Regions from separate parts of the Acidovorax sp. GW821-FHT11A03 genome, predicted to be linked through region 1. Evidence: predicted binding sites of a transcription regulator. Region 1 holds the regulator's gene; each other region holds the start of a gene.

Evidence for each region. The regulator sigma-54, encoded in region 1, starts transcription at its own class of promoters, with help from an activator protein. The targets are predictions, from matches to a motif close to TGGCANGNAANCTGCTTT.
Region 2: a site for sigma-54 is predicted at 2,863-2,880, ahead of AC1RVY_RS22085 (TorF family putative porin). Genes of this name have one in related genera too.
Region 3: a site for sigma-54 is predicted at 2,644-2,661, ahead of AC1RVY_RS07400 (CmpA/NrtA family ABC transporter substrate-binding protein). Genes of this name have one in related genera too.
Region 4: a site for sigma-54 is predicted at 1,652-1,669, ahead of AC1RVY_RS01735 (BMP family protein). Genes of this name have one in related genera too.

The regions. Positions count from the first base shown of each region.
Region 1 covers NZ_JBXASG010000008.1:30,619-35,028, forward strand. The annotation lists gene lptA (lipopolysaccharide transport periplasmic protein LptA) at 1-636, shown strand, start outside; gene lptB (LPS export ABC transporter ATP-binding protein) at 633-1,418, shown strand; gene AC1RVY_RS19875 (RNA polymerase factor sigma-54) at 1,591-3,180, shown strand; gene AC1RVY_RS19880 (acyl-CoA thioesterase) at 3,272-3,754, shown strand; gene AC1RVY_RS19885 (THUMP domain-containing class I SAM-dependent RNA methyltransferase) at 3,751-4,410, shown strand, end outside.
Region 2 covers NZ_JBXASG010000009.1:159,507-163,916, reverse strand. The annotation lists gene AC1RVY_RS22100 (acyl CoA:acetate/3-ketoacid CoA transferase) at 1-468, shown strand, start outside; gene AC1RVY_RS22095 (MarR family winged helix-turn-helix transcriptional regulator) at 498-998, opposite strand; gene AC1RVY_RS22090 (YifB family Mg chelatase-like AAA ATPase) at 1,154-2,698, opposite strand; gene AC1RVY_RS22085 (TorF family putative porin) at 2,917-3,648, shown strand; gene glnK (P-II family nitrogen regulator) at 3,696-4,034, shown strand; gene amt (ammonium transporter) at 4,071-4,410, shown strand, end outside.
Region 3 covers NZ_JBXASG010000003.1:60,069-64,478, forward strand. The annotation lists gene AC1RVY_RS07390 (ABC transporter ATP-binding protein) at 1-103, opposite strand, end outside; gene ntrB (nitrate ABC transporter permease) at 208-1,176, opposite strand; gene AC1RVY_RS07400 (CmpA/NrtA family ABC transporter substrate-binding protein) at 1,213-2,457, opposite strand; gene AC1RVY_RS07405 (ANTAR domain-containing response regulator) at 3,048-3,674, opposite strand; gene AC1RVY_RS07410 (branched-chain amino acid ABC transporter substrate-binding protein) at 3,882-4,410, shown strand, end outside.
Region 4 covers NZ_JBXASG010000001.1:369,434-373,843, reverse strand. The annotation lists gene AC1RVY_RS01745 (threo-3-hydroxy-L-aspartate ammonia-lyase) at 1-704, shown strand, start outside; gene upp (uracil phosphoribosyltransferase) at 882-1,511, shown strand; gene AC1RVY_RS01735 (BMP family protein) at 1,718-2,728, shown strand; gene AC1RVY_RS01730 (5'-methylthioadenosine/S-adenosylhomocysteine nucleosidase) at 2,827-3,798, shown strand; gene AC1RVY_RS01725 (ABC transporter ATP-binding protein) at 3,795-4,410, shown strand, end outside.

The DNA of each region.
Region 1 (4,410 bases):
CACCTCCTGCTTGTCGCCCTGGCCTGCCATCTGGGCGCGGCGCACGCCGAAAAGGCCGACCGCGCCAAGCCCATGAACATCGAGGCCGACGCCTTGCGACACGATGAGCTCAAGCAGACCAGCGTGTTCTCGGGCCGCGTGGTCATGACCAAGGGCTCCATCGTGCTGCGCGGCGCGCGGCTGGACGTGCGCCAGGACGCCGACGGCTACCAGTACGGCGTGGTCACGGCCGAGGCGGGCAAGCGGGCCTTCTTCCGCCAGAAGCGCGATACCGTGGCCGGCGCGCCGGACGAGTTCATCGAAGGCGAGAGCGAAGTCATCGAGTACGACGGCAAGGCCGACAACGTGCGCTTCATCACCCGCGCCGAACTGCGCCGCTACCGCGGGGCGGTCCTCAGCGACGAGATCACCGGCGCCGTGATCGTCTACAACAACCTCACCGATGTGTTCACCGTGGACGGCAAGCGCACCCCCGCGACCAATGCGGCGGGCGATGCGCCCGCGCCCGGCAGCCGGGTGCGGGCGGTGCTCGCGCCCAAGGACCCGCCCGCCGGTACCGCCGCGCCGGAGGCCGCGCCCCCGGCATCGGCGCCGGTGCTGCGCCCCAGCAACAGCCTTGGCGGCGGCTCCAAGTGAGCGCGCAGCCCGTCAGCCCCGGTCCTGACACCCAGGCGGGCAGCCGCCTGGAGGTGCAGCACCTGGCCAAGTCGTATGGCAGCCGCAAGGTCGTCAAGGATGTGTCGCTGGTCGTGCAAAAGGGCGAGGTCGTCGGGCTGCTCGGCCCCAACGGCGCGGGCAAGACCACCTCGTTCTACATGATCGTGGGCCTGGTGCGCAGCGACGCGGGCGACATCCGCATCGACGGCCATTCGGTGGCCCACATGCCCATCCACCGCCGCTCGCGGCTGGGGCTGTCCTACCTGCCGCAGGAAGCCTCCATCTTCCGCAAGCTCACGGTCGAAGAGAACGTGCGCGCGGTGCTGGAGCTGCAGCGCGCGGACGACGACGGCAAGCCGCTGTCGCGCGAGGCCATCGAAGAGCGTCTCACGGCCTTGCTGCAGGAGCTGCGCGTGGACCATCTGCGGGCCTCGCCCGCCATGGCCCTGTCGGGCGGCGAGCGCCGCCGCGTCGAGATCGCCCGCGCGCTGGCCACGCAGCCGCGCTTCATCCTGCTGGACGAGCCCTTTGCGGGCATCGACCCCATCGCCGTGATCGAGATACAGCGCATCATCGGCTTCCTCAAGGCGCGCGGCATCGGCGTGCTCATCACCGACCACAACGTGCGCGAGACGCTGGGCATCTGCGACCACGCCTTCATCATCAGCGATGGCCAGGTGCTGGCCCAGGGCACGCCGTCCGAGATCGTGGACAACGCCGAAGTGCGCCGGGTGTACCTGGGCGAACATTTCCGCATGTAGACATGGCCTCCACGCTTGTCATTTCGTGTACTGCGCTGCCCCCCGAGGGGGCCTTCGCGCCTTGGGGCGGCCCGGCGGCGCGGTACGGTACCCCCACGCTCCCCGCTGCGCGTGGTTCGCTGCCCCCCGAGGGGGCCTTCGCGCCTTGGGGCGGCCCGGCGGCGCTCAATCAATGAAACCTGGACTCTCGCTGCGTGTCTCGCAGCATCTTGCATTGACCCCCCAGCTTCAGCAGTCCATCCGGCTGCTGCAGTTGTCCACGCTGGAACTCTCGCAGGAAGTCGAGCAGATGCTCGACGAAAACCCGTTCCTCGAACGCAACGCCGACGAGGCGCCGCGCGAGGAGTTTGGCCTGGAAGCCGCCGATACGCCGGCCCAGGCCGACGACTACAGCGCGGATGATGCTATTTTTTCAGGAGCTACCAGCGCAAGCAGTACCAGCGCTGAGGCTCAAAATGATGCTGAAACACCGAGCGCGGGCGCCGACGAGCCCGACTGGAGCGGCGACGGCACGGTGGAGATGGCGCCCAACGACGCCGAGTGGGGCGGCGACGCCCCCGCCCGCAACCGCAACGACGCCGAAGGCGACGAGGCCGACGCCACCGAGCTGGCCCGCACGCACGAATCGCTGACCGCCTTTTTGCACCGACAGGCGCTGGCGCTGCGCCTGTCCGAGATCGACCGCGCCGCGCTGCGCTTCCTGATCGAATCGCTCAACGACGACGGCTACCTGGAGGATCCGCTCGAAGAGCTGGCCATCAGCCTGGCCGGGCCCGACGACCTGGAGCAGATCGAGGAGCTGGTGCACCGCTTCACCGTGGCACAGCGGCTGCTGCAGAGCCTGGAGCCCGTGGGCGTGGGCGCGCGCGGCCTGGCCGAGTGCCTGACGCTGCAGCTCAAGGCGCTGGCCGCCGACGAGGACAGCGACATCGACCCCGACACCGTGCAGACCGCGCTGCGCGTGTGCCAGCAGCCGCTGGAGATGCTGGCGCGGCGCGACGTGCGCCGCCTCACGCAGGCCTGCGGCGACAGCGAGGAGCGCACCCGCGCCGCCATGGCGCTGATCGCCCGGCTGGAGCCGCGCCCGGGGCGCCGCTTCGCCGACGTGGAGCGCAACATCATCATCCCCGACGTGATCGTGCGCAAGGCCGGGCGCGCCAATGGCCGCGACGGGCAGCACAACTTCATCGTGCAGCTCAACCCCGACGTGATGCCGCGCCTGCGCGTGCACGACATCTATGCCGGCGCCCTGCGCGGCCACAAGGGCGGCGAGGGCCACCAGGGCATGCAGCAGCGCCTGCAGGAGGCGCGCTGGTTCATCAAGAACATCCAGCAGCGCTTCGACACCATCCTGCGCGTCTCGCGCGCCATCGTGGAGCGGCAGAAGAACTTCTTCACCCACGGCGAACTCGCGATGCGCCCGCTGGTGCTGCGCGACATCGCCGACGAGCTGGGCCTGCACGAGTCCACCATCAGCCGCGTGACCACGGCCAAGTACATGGCCACGCCCATCGGCACCTACGAGCTCAAGTACTTCTTCGGCTCGGGCCTGGGCACCGAGACCGGCGGCAATGCGTCGAGCACCGCCGTGCGTGCCCTCATCAAGCAATTCGTGGCCGCCGAGAGCCCGACCAAGCCGCTGTCCGACAGCCAGATCGCCGAGATGCTCAAGGAGCAGGGCATCGAGTGCGCGCGCCGCACCGTCGCCAAGTACCGCGAGGCGCTCAAGATCGCGCCGGCGAATCTGCGCAAGGCGCTGTAGGCGCCGTGCGGGCGTGTGCGCGGCGCATGCGCCTGGTGGCCCGTTTTTCCGCTCCGTTGCCGTCTTTCCCCCTTACTTCGCCACCCCGTCCATGGCCCGCATCGTCTTCGACCTTCCCGCGCACTTCGGTTTCGCCACCGAAATGCAGATCTACATCAGCCACGTCAACCAGGGCGGGCACCTGGACAACGCGCAGCTGCTGAGCCTCGTGTCCGAGGCCCGGGTGCGGTTTTTCCAGTCACTCGGCTACCCCGAGGCCGACGTGGGCGGGCTGTCCATCGTGGTCGGAGACATCGTGGCGCAGTACAAGTCCGAGGGGTTCCACGGCGAGACCATGCGCGTGGAGATGGCGCCTGCGGACTTCAACCGCTATGGGTTCGACCTTGTCTTTTGCATGACCGAGAAGACCTCGGGCCGAGAGGTGGCGCGCGGCAAGATCGGCATCGTTTTCATCGGCAAGGCCGACCGCAAGGTGGCGCCGATCCCGGACTCCATCCGCCAGTTGCTGCTGGCCCGTGCCGGCGCGCCGGATTCACACGCACTTTCCGAGCGCGTATCCTCACCATCGTCATGAATCAACTCCAACTTTTTCTCCCTTGCGCCGCCGGTGTGGAGGGCTTCCTGGCCGACGAGGTGCATGGCATCACCGGCCTCACGGGGCAGGACCTGCTGGTGGGCCGGGGCGGCGTGCTGCTGCGCGCCTCGTGGCGCGACGCGCTGCTGCTGAACCTGCACAGCCGGCTGGCCCAGCGCGTGCTGGTACAGCTGGCGCACCGCCCGTACCGCTCCGAGAACGACCTCTACGCCGCCGCCAGCGACGTGGCCTGGGAAATCTGGTTCACCACGCGCCAGACCTTCAAGGTCGAGGTGACCGCCCAGCACAGCCCGCTGCAGAGCCTCAATTTCGCGGGGCTCAAGGTCAAGGACGCGGTGGCCGACCGCTTTCGCGCCAAGAGCGGCGTGCGCCCCGACGTGAACACGCAGTGGCCCGACGTGCGCATCCACCTGCACCTGACCACCGACGAAGCCACCATCTACATCGACACCTCGGGCGAGCCGCTGTTCAAGCGCGGCTGGCGCGAGGACAAGGGCGACGCCCCGCTGAAGGAAACCCTGGCCGCTGCGATGATCGCCGCCAGCGGCTGGGACCCGCACGGTGACAACCCCCAGCCGCTGTACGACCCCTGCTGCGGCAGCGGCACCATCGCCATCGAGGCCGCGCAGATCGCC
Region 2 (4,410 bases), on a different contig from region 1:
GCCGACAACCACGGCAACGTGAACGTGAGCAAGTTCAACGGCCGGCCCGTGGGCTGCGGCGGCTTCGTGAACATCACGCGGTCCACCAAGCACCTGGTGTTCTGCGGCACCTTCACGGCGGGCGGGCTGGAGGTGCAGGTGGCCGACGGCCAGCTCACCATCGTCAAGGAAGGCCGCTCGCGCAAGTTCATCGAGAAGGTCGAGCAGATCACCTTCAACGGGCTGGACGCCGCGCAGCGCGAGCAGAACGTGCTGTTCGTCACCGAGCGCGCCGTGTTCCACCTGACCACCGAGGGCCTGGAGCTGACCGAGATCGCGCCCGGCATCGACCTGGAACGCGACGTGCTGGCGCACATGGGGTTCAAGCCCCTGATGCGCGATGTGAAGATGATGGACCCGGGCCTGTTCCGTGCCCAGTGGGGCGGGCTGGCGCAGGCAATGGCCGCCAAGGCCAGGTCCGCTGCCTGATACGGAACGGAGCAACCCTGCGCGGGCTCTCAGGAGGCGGGGTCCGGCGAATAGACCTTCTGCAGCAACCGGATCAGCGTCTTGCGCTCGGCGGCGGTCAGGCCCGCCGTGGCGTCCACTTCCAGCTGGGCGGCGGTCTCCTCGGCCTGCGCGGTCAGCTCCACCCCCGCGGGCGTGAGGTGCACGCCCATGGCGCGCCCGTCGCTGGGGTGCGGGCGGCGCTCGATCAGCCCGCGCCGCTCCAGCGCGGCGATCAGCCCCACCAGGTTGGGCGGCAGCACATTGAGCGTGGCGCACAGCTGGCGCGAGGTGATGCCCGGGTTGTGGGCCACCAGCGACAGCACGGAAAACTCCACCACCTTCAGGCGGTACACCGCCATGCGCTCCATGAACACCTCGATGACCGCCAGCGACGCACGGCGCGCGTTGTAGCCCACCAGCGTGCGCAGGAAGCTGGTGTCCACGGCCTCCGGCGTGGAGAGCGCGGTGGCGGGGGGCGGTGGGTTTTTGAAGGGGCGGGCGCTGGACATGGGGCGATGGGTGCCGGAGCAAGGTCGGGTTTGGCGACGCATCGGGCAAGACCACTTTCTGACTCCCTTTCGCCGCTGCCGCTTATTTTATATACATCTTTTGCTATTAAAAATATAGCTATATCGCGAAATCGAAAAACGCGGCTCCACCCGCCTCAAGCGGGGCTGCGCAGCACGCGGCGGTATTGCACGGCCTCGGCCACATGGATGACCTCGGTGGTGGGCGAGCCCGCCAGGTCGGCGATGGTGCGCGCCACCTTCAGCGCACGGTGCGTGCTGCGGGCCGACCATCCCAGCCGCGCGGCGGCGGTGTTCAGGAATCTGGCGGCCGCATCGTCCAGCCGCAGGTGCGTGTCGATCTCCTGGCCCTGCAACGCCTGGTTGGCCTTGCCCTGCCGCGCCAGCGCCAGGGCGCGGGCATGTTCCACCCGCCCGCGGATGGCGGCGGTGGGCTCGCCCGCGGGGGCCTGCACCAGTTGCTCGGCGGGGAGGGCGGGCACCTCCACATGCAGGTCGATGCGGTCCAGCAGCGGGCCGCTGAGCTTGCCCTGGTAGCGGTTGACCTGGTCGGGCGTGCAGCGGCACGCGCGTTGCGTGGACCCGAGAAAGCCGCACGGGCAGGGGTTCATCGCCGCGATCATCTGAAAGCGCGCGGGGAAGTCCGCGCGCTGCGCGGCCCGCGAGATGGTGATGTGGCCCGTCTCCAGCGGCTCGCGCAGCGCCTCGAGGGCGGCGCGGGGAAATTCCGGCAGCTCGTCGAGGAAGAGGACGCCGTGGTGGGCCAGCGAGATTTCGCCCGGCCGGGGCGGCGATCCACCTCCGACAAGGGCCACCGCGCTGGCCGTATGGTGGGGCGTGCCCGTGGGCCGCTGCCCCCACAGTTCGGGGCGGAACCGCCCGGCCAGGCTGGCGATCGCTGCGCTCTCCAGCGCCTCGCCCACCGTCATGGCCGGCAGCAGCCCGGCAAAGCGCAGGGCCAGCATGGACTTGCCCGAGCCCGGCGGGCCGGCCATCAGGACACTGTGGGCTCCGGCGGCCGCGATCTCCAGCGCGCGCTTGGCCGTGGCCTGGCCTTTCACGTCGGCCATGTCCAGGGAGGCCGCTGCGGCCGCCATCGGCGTGGCTTGCAGGCGGGTCCAGCCATCGTTGTCCACGGAGGCATCGCCCGCCGCGGCGCTGCCCGGTGGCAGGAAGGCGCGCACCACGTCCAGCAGGTGCCGGGCGCGCACCACCTGCGCGGCGGGCACGAGGGCGGCCTCTTCGGCGCTGCCGGGCGGCAGCACCAGCACGGCGCTGATCTGCTGCGTCTGCAGCGCGAGGCTCGTGGCCAGCGCGCCGCGCACCGGCCGCAGTTCGCCCGACAGCGACAGCTCGCCCGCGAATTCGTGCCCCGGCAGGCGGGCGCCGTCCAGCTGCCCGCTGGCCGCCAGGATGCCCAGCGCGATCGGCAGGTCGAACCGGCCGGAATCCTTGGGCAGGTCGGCGGGGGCGAGGTTGACGGTGATCCGCTTGTTGTGGGGGAACTCCAGCCCCGCGTTCTGCAGTGCCGACCGCACGCGCTCGCGCGCTTCCTTCACTTCCACTTCGGCAAGGCCCACCAGGGTGAAGCTGGGCAGGCCGTTGGCCAGGTGCACTTCGACAGTGACGGACGGCGCCTGCAGCCCCAGAAGGGCGCGGCTTTGCACCAAAGCAAGACTCATGAAGCGATTCCTCCCCAGATGGGTGCGTTTTATGGCGTTCCCGCGCGGGCCCTTGGCGCCATGCACCAATAGCGTGCGTATGGCCGTGGCACGGTGCTGATGCTCACTGTACCGGGGATCGTTGTAACGCGAAGCAACGGCGCGCGCGGATGTATTGCGCCGCGTGGCACGGTCCGTGCTTAAAGCGCTCGTCCCTACTTTGTCCAACCGGAGGAAACATGACCCGCGCCATCATCAAGACCCTGGGCGTTGCCCTTGCAGCATCCCTTCCCCTGCTGGCCAGCGCCCAGCTCACCGGCAACGTCAGCCTGACCACCAACTACAAGTTCCGTGGCCAGGACCAGGACGCCTCCAAGGCCAAGGCCCTCAAGCCCGCGCTGCAAGGCGGTTTTGACTATGCCTTCGGCGAGTCTGGCTGGTACGTGGGCAACTGGAATTCCAGCGTGGACTGGCTGGCCAACAACTCGCTCGAAGCCGACCTGTACGGCGGCTACAAGTTCAAGGCCGGCGGCGCCGACCTGGATCTGGGCGCGCTGACCTACATCTACCCCGGCAATGCCAACGGCAACACCACCGAGCTGTATGGCGCGGCCACCATGGGCCCCTTCACCGCCAAGTATTCGCACACCATCTCCAAGGACTACTTCGGCTGGGCCGGCGCCAAGTCCGGCTCGGGCCTGAAGGGCCGCAACACCGGCTACCTGAACCTGGCGTTCGCCCAGGAAGTGGCTCCCAGCGTCACCCTGAAGGCCTCGGTGGGCTTCACCCGCTTCGCCAGCGACATCAAGGACCTGGGCGTGCCCAACTACATGGACTACAGCGTGGGCGGCGCGTATGACTTCGGCAGCGGCCTGTCGCTGGGCGCCGCCGTGGTGGGCGCCAACAAGAAGGCCTTCTTCGGCCACGTCAACAAGTCGCGCGTGATCGTCACGCTCACCAAAACCCTGTAAGCAAGTCTCGATGGGCGCCGGGTGCGCCCATCGTCGGAGGAACCAAAATGAAAATGGTGACAGCCATCATCAAGCCCTTCAAGCTCGACGAGGTGCGTGAAGCACTCTCGGACATCGGCGTGCAAGGCATCACGGTGACCGAGGTCAAGGGCTTCGGCCGCCAGAAGGGCCACACCGAGCTGTACCGCGGCGCGGAGTACGTGGTCGACTTCCTGCCCAAGGTCAAGATCGAGGCCGCCGTGGCGGATGACCTGGTGGACCGCGTGATCGAGTCCATCGAAAGCGCCGCGCGCACCGGCAAGATCGGCGACGGCAAGATCTTCGTGACCCACCTGGAGCAGGTGGTGCGCATCCGCACTGGCGAAACCGGCAAGGAAGCCCTGTAAGGGCCCGGCCGCATCACACCCAAGAAGAGAAACGCCATGAAAAAACTGCTTGCTTCCTTCATTCTGGGGCTGGGCCTGCTGACCATGGGCAACCTGTCCCTGGCCCAGGCGCCCGCCGCCTCCGAGCCGGCCGCCGCCGCGCCCGCTGCGGCGGCCGCTCCCGCCGCTGAAGCCCCTGCGGCTGCCCCTGCTCCCGCGGCGGCCGCTGCACCGGCCGCCGCCGCCGAAGCCCCCGCTCCGGTCCCCAACAAGGGCGACACCGCCTGGATGATGACCTCCACCATCCTCGTGATCCTGATGGTCCTGCCCGGCCTGGCGCTGTTCTACGGCGGCCTGGTGCGCAGCAAGAACATGCTGTCCGTGCTGATGCAGGTGA
Region 3 (4,410 bases), on a different contig from region 1:
TGAGGTTGATGTCGCGCAGCGCCGGGAACAGGCCCTTGGCGGTCTTGAAGGTCTGCTCCACGCCATGGACTTCGATGAACTTGGTGGTGAGAGAGGTGTGCATGAGGAACTCCGGGTTGTTTCGAGGACCGCCGCGGCACCGGCTTGGCCGGGCCACTGGGGGGCACCTGAGGGGATGACGCGCCGCAGGCGCGGCTCAGGGGTGGGTCAGGTTTTGACCTCTTCGAAGGTGAACGCAGTGGCCAGCTTGATGAGCGCGAACTCCAGCACCAGCCCGACGATGCCGATCACGAAGATCGCGATGATGATGTTCTTGACGTTGAGGTTGTTCCACTCGTCCCACACCCAGAACCCGATGCCCACGCCGCCAGTCAGCATCTCGGCCGCCACGATCACGAGCCACGCGGTGCCCACGGCCAGGCGCACGCCGGTCAGCATGTAGGGCAGCACGGCGGGGAAGAGGATCTTGGTGGCGATCTTCCACTCCGAGAGGTTGAGCACGCGGGCCACGTTCATGTAGTCCTGCGGCACACGCTGCACGCCCACGGCGGTGTTGATGATCATGGGCCAGATGGAGCAGATGAAGATCGTCCAGATGGCGGCCGGGTTGGCACCCTTGAACACCAGGAGGCCGATCGGCAGCCAGGCCAATGGAGACACCGGGCGCAGCAGGCTGATGAGCGGGTTGAACATGCGCGACAGGAAGTTGAAGCGCCCGATCACGAAGCCCGCCGGAATGCCCACCAGCGCCGCCATGCCAAAGCCCACGGCCACGCGTTCGAGCGACATCAGCACGTTCCAGCCCACGCCCTGGTCGTTGGGACCGTTGCGGTAGAACGGGTTGCTGAAGATTTCCAGCGCCTGCTTCCAGGTTTCCACCGGGCCGGGAATGCTGTTGCCCGTGGTGGCTGACACCACGGCCCACAGACCCACCAGCAAGCCCAGGCCACACAGCGGCGGCAGCACCGCCATCCAGAAGCCGCGCGACAGCGCCGCCCAGTCGCGACCGGTGGGGGCTGCAGATGCCGTGGGCGCAGGGCTTGCCGCCATTGCCGTTTTTGACTGCTTTTGGCTTCTGGCGCTTGCGGGCGAAGCGCTGCTAGCTACATTATTCATAGCGTTCTGTGCAACCACGGGGGCTGCATCCAGCGGGGAGTGAAAGACGGCACTGACCATGGTGTTCTCCTGTGCAGGGTGGACGGGGCAGGGCGCTTACGCCTTGATCTTGAAGCTGTCGGCGTACTTGGCGGGGTCCTTGCCGTCCCACACCACGCCGTCCATGAACTTGCTCGTACGCATTTCGCTCTTGGGCAGCGGCGTCTTGGAAGCGGCGGCCGCCTGCTTGTAGACGTCGATGCGGTTCACGGCCTTGGCCACGTTCAGGTAGTCGGGGTGGTCCTTGACCAGGCCCCAGCGCTTGTGCTGCGTGAGGAACCACATGCCGTCCGTGAGGTAGGGGAAGTTCACCGTGCCCTCGTTGAAGAACTTCATGTGGTTGGGGTCGTCCCAGGTCTTGCCCATGCCGTCCTGGTAGCGGCCCAGGATGCGCTGGTTGATGGCATCGACGCCCGTGTTCACGTAGGCCTTGCCGGCAATGGTCTCGGCCATCTTGTTCTTGTTGGCCAGGCCTTCGTCGATCCACTTGCTGGCCTCCAGGATGGCGGCCGTCACGGCACGGGCCGTGTTGGGGTACTTCTGCACGAATTCGGACGTGGTGCCCAGCACCTTCTCGGGGTGGTCCTTCCAGATGTCCTGCGTGGTCGTGGCCGTCACGCCGATGCCGTCCATGATGGCGCGGTGGTTCCAGGGCTCGCCCACGCAGAAGCCGTCCATGTTGCCCACGCGCATGTTGGCCACCATCTGTGGCGGGGGCACGGTGATGACCTTGGCATCCTTCATCGGGTTGATGCCGTTGGCCGCCAGCCAGTAGTACAGCCACATGGCGTGTGTGCCGGTGGGGAAGGTCTGTGCGAAGGTGTACTCGCGCTTCTCGCTGGCCATCAGCTTGGCCAGGCCCGCGCCATTGACGGCGCCCTTGTCGGCGAGCTTCTTGGACAGCGTGATGGCCTGCCCGTTGTGGTTCAGGTTCATCAGCACGGCCATGTCCTTCTTGGGCCCGGCCAGGCCCAGGTGCACGCCGTAGACCAGGCCGTACAGCACGTGGGCGAAGTCGAGTTCGCCGTTGACCAGCTTGTCGCGCACACCGGCCCAGGAGGCTTCCTTGGTGGGGATGATGGTCACGCCGTACTTCTTGTCGATGCCGAGCACCGAGGCCATCACCACGCTGGCGCAGTCGGTCAGCGGGATGAAGCCGATCTTGACTTCCTTCTTCTCCGGCGCGTCCGAGCCCTGGGCGTGCACCAGCGCACGCAGCGCGGGGCTGACGCCGACGGCGCCCACGGTGGCGGCCTGCAGCACGGTGCGGCGGTTGAGGCTGGTTTTGAGCAGATCGGTCATGGGGCACTTCCTCATAGCGTTGAAAACAAAAAAGGCGTCCTCCCGAGCAGCCTGCATACATGCAGCACCGGTCGGTGAGGGACGCCTCTGTCCATGGCGATACCCGATGAAGGGCTCGCCCAGCACCGGCCCGCCTTTGGGCCCGTGCTGTGTGGGGGTGAGACCGCCATTGGTCTCGCAGGGGTTAATGCAAGTGGCGTGCCAGGCCTTGCCGCACGGGCTCCGCATCAGTTCGGCGCATGGTTTGCTATTGAATTAATAGCTGCTTGCGCAAATGAATCAAGCGCTGGGGGCCTTTTTGACCTGCAAACGCGCGGAGGTGGTGCGCGCGGTGAATGCCGCACTGCCTTTGTGCGGCGCACCATCCGGGAGAAGCCGGTGGACCTGGGCGTGGCCCAGGCCGGGGATGCCGGGGAAGGACCGCTGCGCAGCGAGGGGATCGTCCCCTTTCCCGAGTCGGGCGGCGATTCGAGAGGAGGGGCCAGGGGCCGCGGTTCCAAGACTGCCTGCGCAGTCTGGACGTCCCCGAGAGCGGGCGGCCTCTGGTGGCTGCACCGATGCGCGCAGCGCCTCAGGAGGATGTCGCCTGTTTACCCGAGCAGGTCCATCACGTCGAGCATGCGCTGGGCCACATCCACGAGCTTGAGGCCCTTGTCCATGGCGGTCTTGCGCAGTTTCTCGTACGCGGCCTGCTCGGTCAGGCCCTGGCGCTGCATGAGCAGGCCCTTGGCGCGGTCGATGGTCTTGCGGTCCTTGAGCTCGGTCTTGGCATCGGCGAGCTCGGCGCGCAGCGCCTGCTCGTGCTGGAAGCGCGCCATCGCCACGTCCAGGATGGGGCGGATGCGCTGGGGCGCGAGGCCGGCCACGATGTAGGCCGACACGCCCGCGGCCACCGCGTCCTTGACGTGCGAGGTGTCCTCGTCGTTGGTGAACATCACGATGGGGCGGCGTTCGTCGCGCGTGGCCACCACCACGTGTTCCAGCGCGTCGCGGGCCTCGCTCTCGGCGTCCACGATGATCAGGTCGGGCTGCAGCTGGGCGATCCGCTCGCTCAGGAACACATCCGCGGGCAGCGTGGCGATCAGGTTGAAATTGTTCTCCAGCAGCCCGATGCGCAGCGCCCGCGAACGCTCCGCCTGCAGCACGGCGTGTTCGTCGTCGGGGTCGGCAATGGCCAGGTCCGGGGCCACCACCACGATGCGCAGAGACTCGTTCATACCCCGGAGCATAAGCAATTTTTACGCCACAAATTGGTGCGCCGAAGTAGTGCGCCCCGGGCAGGTGCCGGGTTCCGGCAAGGGCCTTGCCTTGCAGGGTCTGAAACTTGCTAATAGTTTGCCGATTGGCAGGGCATACCCGATAGCGCCTTTCCTCCGTCGTCGCATATACATCTGGTCACATTGACATATTGATGAGGATTCCGCATGAACAAGCATATTGACCGGCGCCGTTTCGCCGCCGGGCTGGCCTTGACCACCGCCGCGTCCATGGCGCTGCTGCTCCTGTCCGGGTGCGGCAAGGTGCCCGACACCATCAAGATCGGCGTGGCGCAGCCCTTGAGCGGCCCCCTGGGCGCCCTCGGGCAGGACTTGCTCAATGGCGTGAACCTGGCCGTGGCCGAACTGAACAAGGGCGGCTACACCGTGGACGGCAAGCGGGTGACGCTGGAGGTGGTGGCGGTGGACGACAAGGCCGACGCGGCCACCGGCAAGACGGTGGCCCAGCAGCTGGTGGATGCCGGCGTGGTGGCCGTCATCGGGCACCTGAATTCGGGCGTGAGCATCGAGACCGCGCCCATCTACGCGGCCAAGGACATCGCGCAGATCGCCATCTCCACCAACCCCAAGTTCACGCAGCTGGGTTTTTCCACCACCTTCCGCATGGTGGGCAATGACACGCTGCAGGCGCGCGCCATCGGCTCGTTTGCCGCCACCCAGCTGGGCGCCGCGCGCT
Region 4 (4,410 bases), on a different contig from region 1:
TGGACATGCCCGTCGCCATCGTCATGCCCGAAGACGCGCCCGCCTCCAAGATGGCGGCCACGCGCGCCTATGGAGCCCAGGTCGTCACCTACGACCGCTACACCGAGGACCGCGAGGCCATCAGCCGCCGCCTGGCGCTGGAGCGCGGCATGACGCTGGTGCCTCCGTTCGACCATCCCCACGTCATCGCGGGCCAGGGCACCGCGGCGCTGGAGCTTTTTGAAGAAGTGCCCGACCTCGACTACCTGTTCGTGTGCGTGGGCGGCGGGGGCCTGCTGGCAGGCAGCCTGCTGGCCGCGGGCGCCCTGGCACCGCGCTGCCGCGTGATCGGCGTGGAGCCCGAAAACGGCAACGACGGCCAGCAGTCGCTGCGGGCGGGGCAGATCGTGCGCATCCCGACGCCGCACACCATCGCCGATGGCGCGCAGACCCAGGCGCTGGGCGAGCTCACCTTTCCCATCATCCGCGAGCGGGTGGAAGACATCCTGAGCGTGAGCGACGCCCAGCTCATGCAGTCCCTGCGCTTCTTCGCGGAGCGCATGAAGATCGTGGTGGAGCCCACGGGCGCCCTTGCCTATGCGGGCGCGCACGCGTTCTCGGGTGTCGATGACGGCGGCAAGCTGCTGCAGGGCGAACGGGTGGGTGTCATCATCAGCGGCGGCAATGTGGACCTGGCGCGCTATGCGCGGTTCCTGTCGGATTAGACTCACCCATGCGCCGCGCCGCCGCCACCAGCCCCAGAGGGCGACGCCAGCGGCCCGCCACGGCCAGCCACACGGCAGCACGGCAGCCCGCAACCCTGACAGTGCCTGCCGCCAGCGCCTCTGTCAGGTAAAAATGCGGGCGCGCCTCTTTCCATCCCCCAAAACACAGGCCCAGCCATGAGCAACGTCACCGTCATCAACCACCCCCTCGTCCAGCACAAGCTCACGCTGATGCGCAAGAAGGACGCCAGCACCAACAGCTTTCGCCGCCTGCTGGGCGAGCTCAGCACGCTCATGGCGTACGAAGTCACGCGCGACATGCCCCTGCAGGACGTGCAGATCGAAACCCCGCTGGAGACCATGACCGGCCAGGTGATCGACGGCAAGAAGCTGGTACTGGTCTCCATCCTGCGCGCGGGCAACGGCTTCCTCGACGGCATGCTCAACGTGGTGCCCGGCGCCCGCGTGGGCCACATTGGCCTGTACCGCGACCCGGCCACGCTGCAGCCGGTGGAGTACTACTTCAAGATGCCGTCCGAAATGGACGAGCGCGACATCATCGTGGTGGACCCCATGCTGGCCACCGGCAACTCGGCCGCCGCCTGCGTGGACCGCCTGAAAAAGCTCAACCCCCGCTCCATCAAGTTCGTGTGCCTGCTGGCCGCCCCCGAAGGCGTGGCCACGCTGCAGAAGGCCCACCCCGACGTGCCGATCTTCACCGCCGCCATCGACCGCGAACTGAACGACCACGGCTACATCCTGCCGGGGCTGGGGGATGCGGGGGACCGGATCTTCGGCACCAAGTAGGCGCACGGCACGCCATCGCGAACCAGCCACCGCGGGGCCAGTCCCTCCGGTGGTTTTTTTGGCGCGTCATTTTTTTACCAACTGGTGGCTTTCCTCTGGCAGACTTGCCTCCGGCCTCGTGCCACCGGGCGGCTGCCCATTGGCGCGCTCCTTGCTTGGCTGCTGACACCCATTCCTCCTTGTTTGCCTGTCTGAAGGACCCCACCATGACCACTCGCCGCATCTTCACCGGACGCCTGCTCTGCACTTCCATGGCCCTTTCGGCCGCCATGGGCCTGGCGCCCTCTCTGGCCCACGCGCAGTCCAAGCTCAAGGTCGCGGCGATCTACACGGTGCCCTACGAGCAGCAGTGGGTGAGCCGCATCCACAAGGCACTGAAGGCCGCCGAAGCGCGCGGCGAGATCGAATACAAGGCCAGCGAGAACGTCTCCAACGCCGACTACGAGCGCGTGATGCGCGAGTACGCCACCGGCGGCAACCAGCTCATCGTGGGCGAGGCCTTCGCGGTGGAGACCGCCGCCCGCAAGGTGGCCAAGGACTTCCCCAAGACCTCGTTCCTGCTGGGCTCCTCGGGCAAGCCGCAGGCGCCCAATTTCAGCGTGTTCGACAACTACATCCAGGAGCCCGCCTACCTGTCCGGCATGGTCGCGGGCGGCATGACCAAGACGAACAAGATCGGCATGGTGGGCGGCTTCCCCATTCCCGAGGTCAACCGCCTGATGCACGCCTTCATGGCCGGCGCGAAGGAGACCAACCCCAAGGTCGAGTTCACCATCACCTTCATCAACAGCTGGTTCGACCCGCCCAAGGCCAAGGAAGCCACCTTCGCCATGATCGACAAGGGCGCCGACGTGCTCTATGCCGAGCGCTTTGGCGTGTCCGACGCGGCCAAGGAAAAGGGCAAGCTCGCCATCGGCAACGTGATCAACACGCAGGACAAGTACCCCGACACCGTGGTCGCCTCCGCGCTGTGGCACATGGAGCCCAGCATCGAACGCGCCCTCAAGCTGGTCAAGGACGGCAAGTTCACGGCCGAGGACTACGGCCCCTACTCGATGATGAAGCACAAGGGCTCTGAATTGGCGCCGCTGGGCACGTTCGAGAAGAAGGTGCCCGCCGACATCGTGGCCAAGGTCAAGGCCAAGGAGGCCGACATCCTGGCCGGCAAGTTCAGCGTGAAGGTGGACGACAGCCAGCCCAAGTCCACGGCCAGGTAGGCACCCCGGCGCGCGGGCACCGGCTGCGCTGGGCCTGCGCCGCCGTGCGCTGCGCTGTACGATTTTTCCTTTTCTTCTTTTTCCCGACAAGGAGCGCCATGCCCGCACCGCTTTCCCACCGCCCCGAGACAACCGCCCTGGCCGCGCGTTGCATGCGCCTGCTGGGCGCCCTGGCCCTGGCCACGCTGGTGGCGGGATGCGCCGCGGTCGCGCCGGGCCAGGCGGCACGGCTGGACAGCACGCCGCGCATCGCCGTCATCTCGGCCTTTGCACCCGAGCTGACGGTGCTGCTGCCCCAGGTGCAGCAGCCGGCCAGGCACAGCGTCAACGGCGTGGAATTCACCACCGGCACGCTCTCGGGCAAGCCCGTGGTGGTGTTCCTGTCGGGCATCAGCATGACCAACGCGGCCATGAACACGCAATTGGTGCTGGACCGCTTCAACGTGAGCCACATCGTCTTTTCCGGCATCGCCGGCGGCGTGAACCCCGGCCTGCACATTGGCGACGTGACCGTGCCCGCGCAGTGGGGACAGTACATGGAATGGCTGATGGCGCGTGAAGACCAGCCCGGCCAGTACAGCGCCCCCGCGTGGATGAAAAGCGAACTGACGATGCCCGCCTTCGGCATGATGCACCCGCGCCCGGTCGAGGTGAGGTCGGCGGCCAAGCCCGGCATCACCAGACAGTTCTGGTTTGAGGCGGACCCCCAAATGCTGGCCACCGCGCGCGGCCTGCAGGACGTGGGTCTGGCGCATTGCCTGGCCAGCACCTGCCTGAAACAGCGCCCGCAGCTCGTGGTGGGCGGCAACGGCGTGTCGGGCCAGGCCTTCGTGGACAACAAGGCTTTCCGCGAATACGCGTTCAAGACCTTCGAGGCCAATGTGCTCGACATGGAGACCGCCGCCACCGCCATGGTGGCCCACAGCAACGGCGTGCCCTACATCGCCTTTCGCTCGCTGAGCGATCTGGCCGGTGGTGGCGAAGGCGAGAATGAAATGGGCACCTTCATGGGCCTGGCGGCGGCCAACTCCGCCAAGGTGCTGCAGGCCTTTCTCTCGAACTGGAAATGACGGACCCCTCCGGCCCCGTCCTGCGCCTGCAGGGCATCACCAAACGCTTCGGCAAGCTGGTGGCCAACGACGGCATCAGCCTTGCGCTGCAGCGCGGCGAGGTGCTGGCACTGCTGGGGGAGAACGGGGCGGGCAAGTCCACGCTGATGTCCATCCTGTTCGGCCACTACGTGGCCGACGCGGGCCACATCGAGGTCTTCGGCCAGCCGCTGCCGCCCGGCCAGCCACGCGCGGCGCTGGCGGCGGGCATCGGCATGGTGCACCAGCATTTCACCCTGGCCGACAACCTCACGGTGCTGGACAACGTGCTGCTGGGCACCGAACCCTTGTGGCAGCCCTTCTCACGGCGCGCGGGTGCGCGCGAGCGCCTGCTGGCGGTGTCCCGCCAGTTCGGCCTGCCCGTGCGGCCCGAGGCGCTGGTGGGTGGCCTCTCGGTCGGCGAGCGCCAGCGCGTGGAGATCCTCAAGGCGCTGTACCGGGGCGCGCGCATCCTCATCCTGGACGAACCCACCGCCGTGCTCACGCCGCAGGAAAGCGAAGCGCTGTTCGACACGCTCGCGCAGATGGTGGCGCAGGGCCTGTCCATCATCTTCATCAGCCACAAGCTGGCCG